2 regions of the Mesorhizobium sp. J428 genome follow, and region 1 is predicted to be linked to the other one. Evidence: predicted binding sites of a transcription regulator. Region 1 holds the regulator's gene; the other holds the start of a gene.
The links. Region 1 encodes LexA, which represses DNA repair genes until DNA is damaged. Its sites were predicted from a motif close to TGTTCNNNNTGTGTTCNG; they were not measured.
Positions count from the first base shown of each region.

Region 2: LRS09_RS04825 (putative DNA modification/repair radical SAM protein) is a predicted target of LexA. The motif match lies at 1,992-2,009, and genes of this name have one in related genera.

Region 1 covers NZ_JAJOMX010000001.1:5,003,873-5,008,080, reverse strand. The annotation lists gene LRS09_RS25220 (ComEC/Rec2 family competence protein) at 1-1,942, shown strand, start outside; gene lexA (transcriptional repressor LexA) at 1,968-2,681, opposite strand; gene glp (gephyrin-like molybdotransferase Glp) at 2,812-4,014, opposite strand; gene moaC (cyclic pyranopterin monophosphate synthase MoaC) at 4,019-4,208, opposite strand, start outside.
Region 2 covers NZ_JAJOMX010000001.1:953,963-958,170, forward strand. The annotation lists gene LRS09_RS04815 (aspartate aminotransferase family protein) at 1-246, shown strand, start outside; gene LRS09_RS04820 (glutamine synthetase family protein) at 554-1,861, shown strand; gene LRS09_RS04825 (putative DNA modification/repair radical SAM protein) at 2,011-3,246, shown strand; gene LRS09_RS04830 (UdgX family uracil-DNA binding protein) at 3,246-4,208, shown strand, end outside.

The sequences.
Region 1 (4,208 bases):
CACGAAGGTGATCGGCGGCGAAATCACCACACGGCTGACGGGGCGTGTCGAGACGATCGAAACCCGCGAGAAGGGGCGCATAAGGTTGACGCTCGCGGTGATGGCGACAGAGCGGCCGAAGTTGCGCTATCAGCCCGACCGCGTGCGCCTGACGGCCCGATCCGCGCCGCCGGGCCTTGAGCCGGGTGCTGCGGTGACGGGATTGGCGCGGCTCGCGCCGCCGCTCGGGCCGTTGCGTCCCGGCTCCTACGATTTCGCTTTCGAAAGCTATTTCGACCGGATTGGCGCGAGCGGCTTCTTTCTCAAGCGGCCTGAGGTTTTGCCGGCGGCGGACGAGAGTTCGTTGCGCGCGCGCGTGGAAGCCTGGATCGAAGCGCGGCGCCTCGCGCTTGCCGGGCGCATCCGCGGCCATATCGGTGGGCCCGAGGGCGAGATCGCGGCCGCGCTCGTCGCCGGCGTGCGTGCGGGAATCCCGGAGGATGTCAACGAGACGCTGCGCATCACCGGGCTCGCGCATGTGCTGTCGATCTCCGGCCTGCACATGGCGCTGGTGGCGGGCGTGGTGATCGGGTCGCTGCGGCTCGGCTTTGCCGCCTTTCCCGGATTTGCCTCGCGCCATCCGGTGCGGAAATACGCGGCTGTCGGCGCGCTGGCAGCACTTGCCGCCTATCTTCTTATCTCAGGTTCGCAGGTCGCCGCCGAGCGCAGCTTCCTAATGATCGCGGTGATGCTGGTCGCGCTGCTTTTCGATCGCGCGGCGCTGACGATGCGCAACCTGGCGATCGCCGCCCTGATCATCATCGTGCTCTCGCCGCACGAGGTCGTCGGGCCAAGCTTCCAGATGTCGTTCGCGGCAACGGCCGCGCTCGTTTCCGCCTATGGCTGGTGGGCGGAACGCAGAGCGCGCCGAGCACAACCGAATCCTGCACAGCGTGGCGCGCTCCTGCGGATTGCGCGAACGGTCGTCTTCTACGCCGCGGGGTTGGCGGCCACGTCGCTGATCGCCGGCGTCGCGACCGGCATCTTCGGCGCCTGGCATTTCCAGCGTGTCTCGCCGCTCGGCCTTGTCGCAAACCTCGCGGCCATGCCCGTGTTTTCGGTCGTCGTGATGCCGGCGGCGGTGGCCGGAATGGTGCTGATGCCTTTCGGCCTCGATGGGCCAGTCTTCATAATCATGGGGCAGGGGCTGTCGCTGGCACTTGCCATCGTCCGCTGGCTCGCCGAGCGCACGCCGGTCGATGCGATCGGCGCGGTTCCCTCCGCTTCCGTTGTCCTGCTCGCGCTTGCGCTGGTGCCGCTCACGCTTGCCACGACGACCGCGGTGAGACTGCTCGCGGTCCCGCTCGCCGTCGTGGGCTTTGCAAGCCTGACGCTTCGCGAATTGCCGCAGGCCTACGTCTCCGAGGATGCGCGACTGGTCGGGATCAGGACGCGGGACGGCATGCTGGCAGTCAACCGCGACCGTCCGAATGCGTTTACGGTCGAAGACTGGTCGCGGGCGACGATGGCAACCGGTATCATGAAGCCGGCAAAGGAGACGGAAGCCGGAACCACTGGCACCGTCATGGATATTTCTCCGGCGCGATTCTTCTGCGCGGGCGACCTGTGCCGGGTCGAACATGAGTCGGGAGCCGTGGTCGCTCATGCGTTGACGATGCCCGACGCCGAGCAGGCCTGCGACACGGCGAGCGTAATCGTCATCGCCGATCCGACGGCTGCCAATCCCTGCCCGCACAGCAAAGTGCAAATCATCACCGCGCGACGGCTTGCGCTGGACGGCAGCGCAGAGATCCGCTTCGACGGTGTGGGAAACGCTTCCGTCACCTACGCCCTGTCCGGCACGCGTCCCTGGCACGACCACCGCCGCTTCTCGCGCGCCGCCAGAGGCATGGCTCCTTACGAGCCCGCAAACAAAAAAGCCGGCACGAAGCCGGCTTCCTGAACCACTCGTCGGCTCTTCGCGACGCTCAGTATTTCCGGATGAGGCCGACGAGACGACCCTGCACCTTGATCCGGTCCGGGCCGAAGATCCGCGTCTCGTAGGCCGGGTTGGCGGCTTCGAGAGCGATCGAGGCGCCCTTGCGGCGGAAGCGCTTGAGTGTGGCTTCTTCCTCGTCGACCAGGGCCACGACGATGTCGCCGGGGGTGGCCGCGTTCGTGTTGCGGATGATGACCGTATCGCCGTCGAAGATGCCGGCCTCGATCATCGAATCTCCTTTCACTTCAAGGGCATAGTGCTCGCCGCCCGACAGCATTTCCGGCGGCACCATGATCGCGTGGGTCTGGTGCTGGATGGCGTCGATCGGCACGCCGGCCGCGATGCGGCCCATGACGGGGATCGAGATCGCGCTGCCCGCATCGTTGCTGGCAACGGGCGCGCGCGGCGGCTCGGCCGGCTTCTGGCCGAGGCTGCCCTGGATGACGCTCGGGGAGAATTTGCGCGGGCCGGCGAGGGCGGGAGACATCGATTCCGGTAGGCGGACGACTTCCAGCGCGCGCGCCCGGTTGGGCAGGCGGCGGATGAAGCCGCGCTCCTCCAGCGCCGTGATCAGGCGGTGGATGCCGGACTTCGAGGCAAGGTCCAGCGCCTCCTTCATCTCGTCGAAGGAAGGGGGAATGCCGGACTCCTTCATCCGCTCGTGGATGAACATCAGCAACTCGTGTTGCTTGCGCGTCAGCATTTCGCCCTCCAAGAATCGCCAGACAAACAAAACCAGAACAAACACTATCTGTTCGATATGTGTTCTGCAACCGCTTAAATTTTAGTGAATTTGTTTACCGTTCGTTCAGGCTATTTGCCGAGCCGGCTTCTCATCGCAGCAGAACCACGCGGCAGGGAGAGCCCGCAGGGGCTGCGGGAGCGAAGGGCGGACGGACGATGAGGGCGTTGGCGTCGGCCAGAATCCGCAGCATCGAAGAATCCTGCACAGGGAAGGGCGCTGCAACGAGTTGGCCGTCGCGACTCTCGACACGGGCGCGGACATAGTCCTCACGCTGGTCGTTTTCGGTCATGTCGACACCCAGAACCGCGTCCCGAATGTCCAACATATGGGGCCGTCCTCCCAGTTGCGCGACGAGCGGCGCGACGAAAAGGTGCGAGCAGACGAGAGAGGCCACCGGATTGCCGGGGAGCCCGAGCACCCGCACGTCGCCCAATCGGCCGAACATCAGCGGCTTGCCGGGCCGCATCGCGATCTTCCAGAAGTCGAGCGTCATACCGGCAGAACTCAGCACCTCGCGCACCAGGTCGTGGTCGCCGACCGAGGCGCCGCCGAGCGTGACGATGATGTCCGCGCCCGCTGCGCGTGCGCCATCTATCGCCGCGGCGATCCCAGAGCGGTCGTCACGTACGATGCCGAGATCGAGGGGGACGGCACCCATCTTTTCGACCACGGCAGCCACGCCATAGGCATTCGAGGAGATGATCTGGTCCGGCCCGGTCTCGCTGCCCGGCGGCAGCAGTTCGTCGCCCGTGGCGAGGATAGCGACCAGCGGCTTGCGGATGACCGGCAGCGCCGCGTGGTTGGCGGCAGCCGCCAGCGAGACGGCGGCGGGATCGAGGAGCCGGCCCGCCTCGAGCAGAGGCTCACCTTCGCGGAAGTCGAGAGCTTGCCGGCGGATGTTGCGGAAGGCCGCGACGGGCTCCAATGCTTCCACACCATTGGGCGAGAGGCGCGTGTTCTCCTGGATCAGCACGGCGTCGGCCCCGGCAGGAACCGGTGCGCCGGTAAAAATGCGGACCGCTTCGCCGGGGCCAACCGTGCCCGTGAACCCCTTGCCGGCCGGCGCCTCGCCGATGACACGCAGCGTCGCGGGCACCGATGCGACGTCGGCGGCGCGGACCGCATAGCCGTCCATCGCGGAGGCGTCGAAGGGCGGCTGGGTGCGCAGCGCCGCGATGTCTGTGGCGAGCACGCGCCACGCGGCCTGGCCGATCGCGACGGTTTCGGATGCGAGCGGGGCAGCCCCGTCGAGGAGGCGGGCCAGGGCGTCCTTCACCGGCATCAGCGCCATTGGATCAGCCGTTCGTCCGGCGGTAGTCGCCCGACTTGCCGCCGGTCTTCTCGACCAGGCGGATGCCCGTCAACTCCATCTCGCGGTCCACGGCCTTGGCCATGTCGTAGATGGTGAGGCAGGCGACGGAAGCCGCGGTCAATGCCTCCATCTCGACGCCGGTCTTGCCGGTGACGCGCGCAGTCGCCGTGACG
Region 2 (4,208 bases), 4.0 Mb from region 1:
CACGTCGCCCGCGTCGGCGCGCGCGTCGAGTTCATCTGCGCGCCCGGTCCCTTGCGCAACGGTGCCGAAGCAGAAGCCGCACATGCGCCGCCACTGGAAGCCGCAATCCATGTCGGCCTCGTCAACCGCGGCTGCCTGATCGCACCGTTCCACAACATGATGCTGGTCTCGCCCGCGACGAAGAAGAAGCAGGTCGACCGGCTGGTGAAGGCATTCGGCGAGATTTGCCAGGAGTTGGCGGGGTGAGGGAATTGCGGGCGGCAGAGACAACGGACACCCCCCTCTGGCCTGCCGGCCATCTCCCCCTCAAGGGGGGAGATTGCCTGTCACCGCGACCTTCGCCATTCTCCATAGACCTGGAAGGAACGGTGCCGCCGAAAATGCCAATCTCCCCCTTGAGGGGGAGATGGCCGGCAGGCCAGAGGGGGGTAAACTTCTGCAGACCGGACTATCCTTGGAGGCACGCCGTCCATGACCTCCCCCCTCCGGCTCCACCCCCGCCGAAGCCCAGGCTTTCCTTGATGCCCATCCCGAGATCGAAGCCATCGACATCGTGCTGACCGATTCCAACGGCGTCGGCCGGGGCAAGATCGTCCGCCGGCATGAGCTGATGTCGCTCTACCGGGGCGGCCGGCACATGCCGATCTCGGTGCTGGGCCTCGACATCACCGGCGAGGACGTGCACGAGACCGGCCTGATCTGGGATTCTGGCGACGAGGACCTGCGCGCCTGGCCGATCCCCGGTACGCTGAAGCCGCTCCATGGCACCTCCCCTGCCCGCGCGCAGGTGCTGATGTCGATGCATCTGCTCGACGGCACGCCGATGACGTCCGACCCGCGCCATGCGCTGGCGGCACAGGTGGCGCGGCTGAACGCGATGGGGCTGAAGCCCGCCGGCGCCTTCGAACTCGAATTCTTCCTGCTCGCCAACGACCGCGACGCAGACGGCCGCGTCCGCCCTGCTTCCGCCGTGCTCGACGGCCGCCGCTCGCCCAAGACCGAGGTTTATTCGGTCGACCACCTGCACGGCATGGAGCCGCTGTTCTCCGACATCTACGCCTCGGCGAAGGCGCAGGGAATCCCGGCCGAGACCGTCATCTCCGAATATGCGCCCGGCCAGTACGAGCTGACGCTCAACTACCGCACCGACATCATGCAGGCGGCCGACGACCTGGTGATGCTGAAGCGCATCGTGCGCGCCGCCGCCCGCCGCCACGGCGTCACCGCCTGCTTCATGGCCAAGCCCATCGCCGACTATGCCGGCTCGGGCATGCACCTGCACGTCTCGATGCGCGACGAGGCGGGACAGAACGTCTTCACCGAGGCGGTCGGCGAGAAGTGGTCGCCGCGCCTGCTCCATGCGCTCGGCGGTCTGGCCGCGACGATGGCGGAATCGATGCTGGTCTTCGCCCCGCACGCCAACTCCTGGCGCCGCTTCGTCGCGCAGTCCTATGCGCCGGTCGCGCCGACCTGGGGCGTCAACAACCGCTCCGTCGCGCTGCGCGTGCCGGCCGGCGACGCGAAGAACCGCCGCATCGAGCACCGTCCCTCGGGGGTGGACGCCAACCCCTATCTCGTCGCCGCCACCGTGCTCGCCGGCATCGTGAAGGGCCTCGAGGAAAAGCTCGATCCCGGCCCGGAGGTCGAGGGCAACGGCTACCAGCAGGCCGCCGGCCACGCGCACAACATGCCGGCCGACTGGCGCGAAGCGATCATGCGGGCGAAGGCGTCGGCCTTCCTGGAGGACGCACTCGGCAAAGACATGCACCGCACCTTCACCGCGATCAAGGAAGCCGAGTATCTCCGCGTCGCCCGCACGGTGAGCGAACTCGACTACCACCTCTATCTGCACGAGGTGTGAAAAAAAACGCCGCTAAGTTGCGCTGGCGTCGCCGCGCAACGCGCCCCAGATTCGCTGACGTGCACGGAGAAGGCTGGCGATCTCCAAAAAATCGACGCGTATTAAAATTGTGAATAGCGCAGGCGCTTGTCGGAACATATCATGAACAGATGCCAGCGCCCACAGTTCGCGAAAAGCTCGCCATCCTCGCCGACGCCGCCAAATACGATGCCTCGTGCGCCTCGTCGGGCGCGGACAGGCGCGACTCGCTGAAATCGGGCGGCATCGGTTCCACCGAGGCCACCGGCATCTGCCATGCCTATGCGCCGGACGGCCGCTGCATCTCGCTGCTCAAGATCCTGCTCACCAACTTCTGCATCTACGACTGCGCCTACTGCATCAACCGCTCGTCCTCGAACGTGAAGCGTGCCCGTTTTACAATCGACGACGTCGTTACCCTCACGCTCGACTTCTACCGCCGCAACTATATCGAAGGCCTATTCCTCTCCTCCGGCGTCATCCGCTCGCCGGACGAGACCATGGCCGAGATGGTCGAGGTTGGCCGGCGGCTGAGGCTCGACCATGCCTTCGCCGGCTACATACACTTGAAGACCATTCCGGAAGCCTCGCAGGAACTCATCGAGCAGGCGGGGCTCTATGCCGACCGGCTGTCGATCAATGTCGAGCTTCCCACCGACGAGGGCGTGCAGCGCCTGGCGCCTGAGAAGCGGCCGCAAACCATCCGCCGTTCGATGGCCGGCCTGCGCGAGAAGCTGGACGCGGCGGCCGAGCCGACATTGCGCACGAAGCAAAGGCCGCGCTTCGCGCCGGGCGGGCAGTCGACGCAGATGATCGTCGGCGCCGACCCGACGCCGGACGCGACGATCCTGAAGACCAGCGCTCGGCTCTACGGCTCCTACCGTCTCCGTCGGGTGTATTACTCCGCCTTCAGCCCGATCCCCGATTCGTCCGCTGCGCTGCCGTCGATGAAGCCGCCGCTGATGCGCGAGCACCGCCTCTACCAGGCAGACTGGATGATGCGTTTCTACGGCTTCGAGGAGCGCGAGATCCTGGCCGGCCGGCCCGACGGCATGCTCGATCTCGCCATCGATCCGAAGCTCGCCTGGGCGCTGGACCACCGCGCGATCTTCCCGGTCGACGTCAACCGCGCGCCGCGGGAACTGCTGCTGCGCGTGCCGGGCCTCGGCACCAAGGCGGTCAAGCGCATCCTCGCCTCGCGCATCCACCGCCGGCTGCGGCTGGAGGACGTCGGACGCGTCTGCCAGTCGATTGCAGCGGTTCGGCCCTTCATCGTCGCCGAAGGCTGGTCGCCCGGCGGAACGATCGATTCCGAACGCCTGCGCGAGGCGGTGGCGCCGAGGGCCAGACAATTGGAGCTGTTCTGATGGGAATGGTCGAGAAGCGCCCGCTCTCCGCGCACCATGCAATCCTGCTCGCGTCCCAGACCGATTTTTCCGGCTGGCGTGAAGCGGCGCGGGCGATGGCGCTGAATGGGGTCGACCCGGCGGATATTGCGTGGTCGGTGGAGGGCGAGGACACGGGGGACCTGTTCGCCGCACCGCCGGAGTCGACGCCGCTGCCGGCAATCCCGCCGGGCGCCGAACTCCGTGTCCCCCGTCGCTTCGTCGACCTCGCCGAGGCCGTGATCTGCCATTCCGACCCGGCCCGCTTCGGCTTCCTCTACCGCATCCTCTGCCGGCTCCAGCGTGAGCCGCATCTGCTCGACGTCGCCACTGATCCCGACGTGCGAAAGCTCGAGGAGATGGACAAATCCGTCCGCCGCGATATCCACAAGATGCGCGCCTTCGTCCGTTTCCGGCGCATCGCCGACGAAACCGGCGAGCGCTTCGTCGCATGGTTTGAGCCGGCGCATTTCATCGTCGAGCGCAACGCACCCTTCTTCATGCGCCGGTTCACCGGCATGCGCTGGACGATCCTCACGCCCCATGCCACGGCCGACTGGGACGGCGAGCGGCTGGCGATCGGTCCTGGCGCCTCCAAGGCCGACGCGCCGGCCGAGGATGCAGCGGAGGAGCTGTGGCGCACCTATTTCCGCTCGATCTTCAACCCGACCCGGCTGAAGGTGAAGGCGATGACCGCCGAGATGCCGAAGAAATACTGGCGCAACCTTCCGGAGGCCTCGCTCATTCCTGACCTGATCGCTGGCGCGGAAAAGTCCGCCCGCGACATGATCGAGAGGATGCCCACCATGCCCGCCCCGCATCATGAGACGGTCCAGGCCAAACACTGGCGCAACCGGCCCGCGGAGACGCAGTCGGACGGGGCGGACGCGACGTCGATCGCCGAATTGAGGAAGGCCGCCACCGACTGCCGCCGCTGCCCGCTG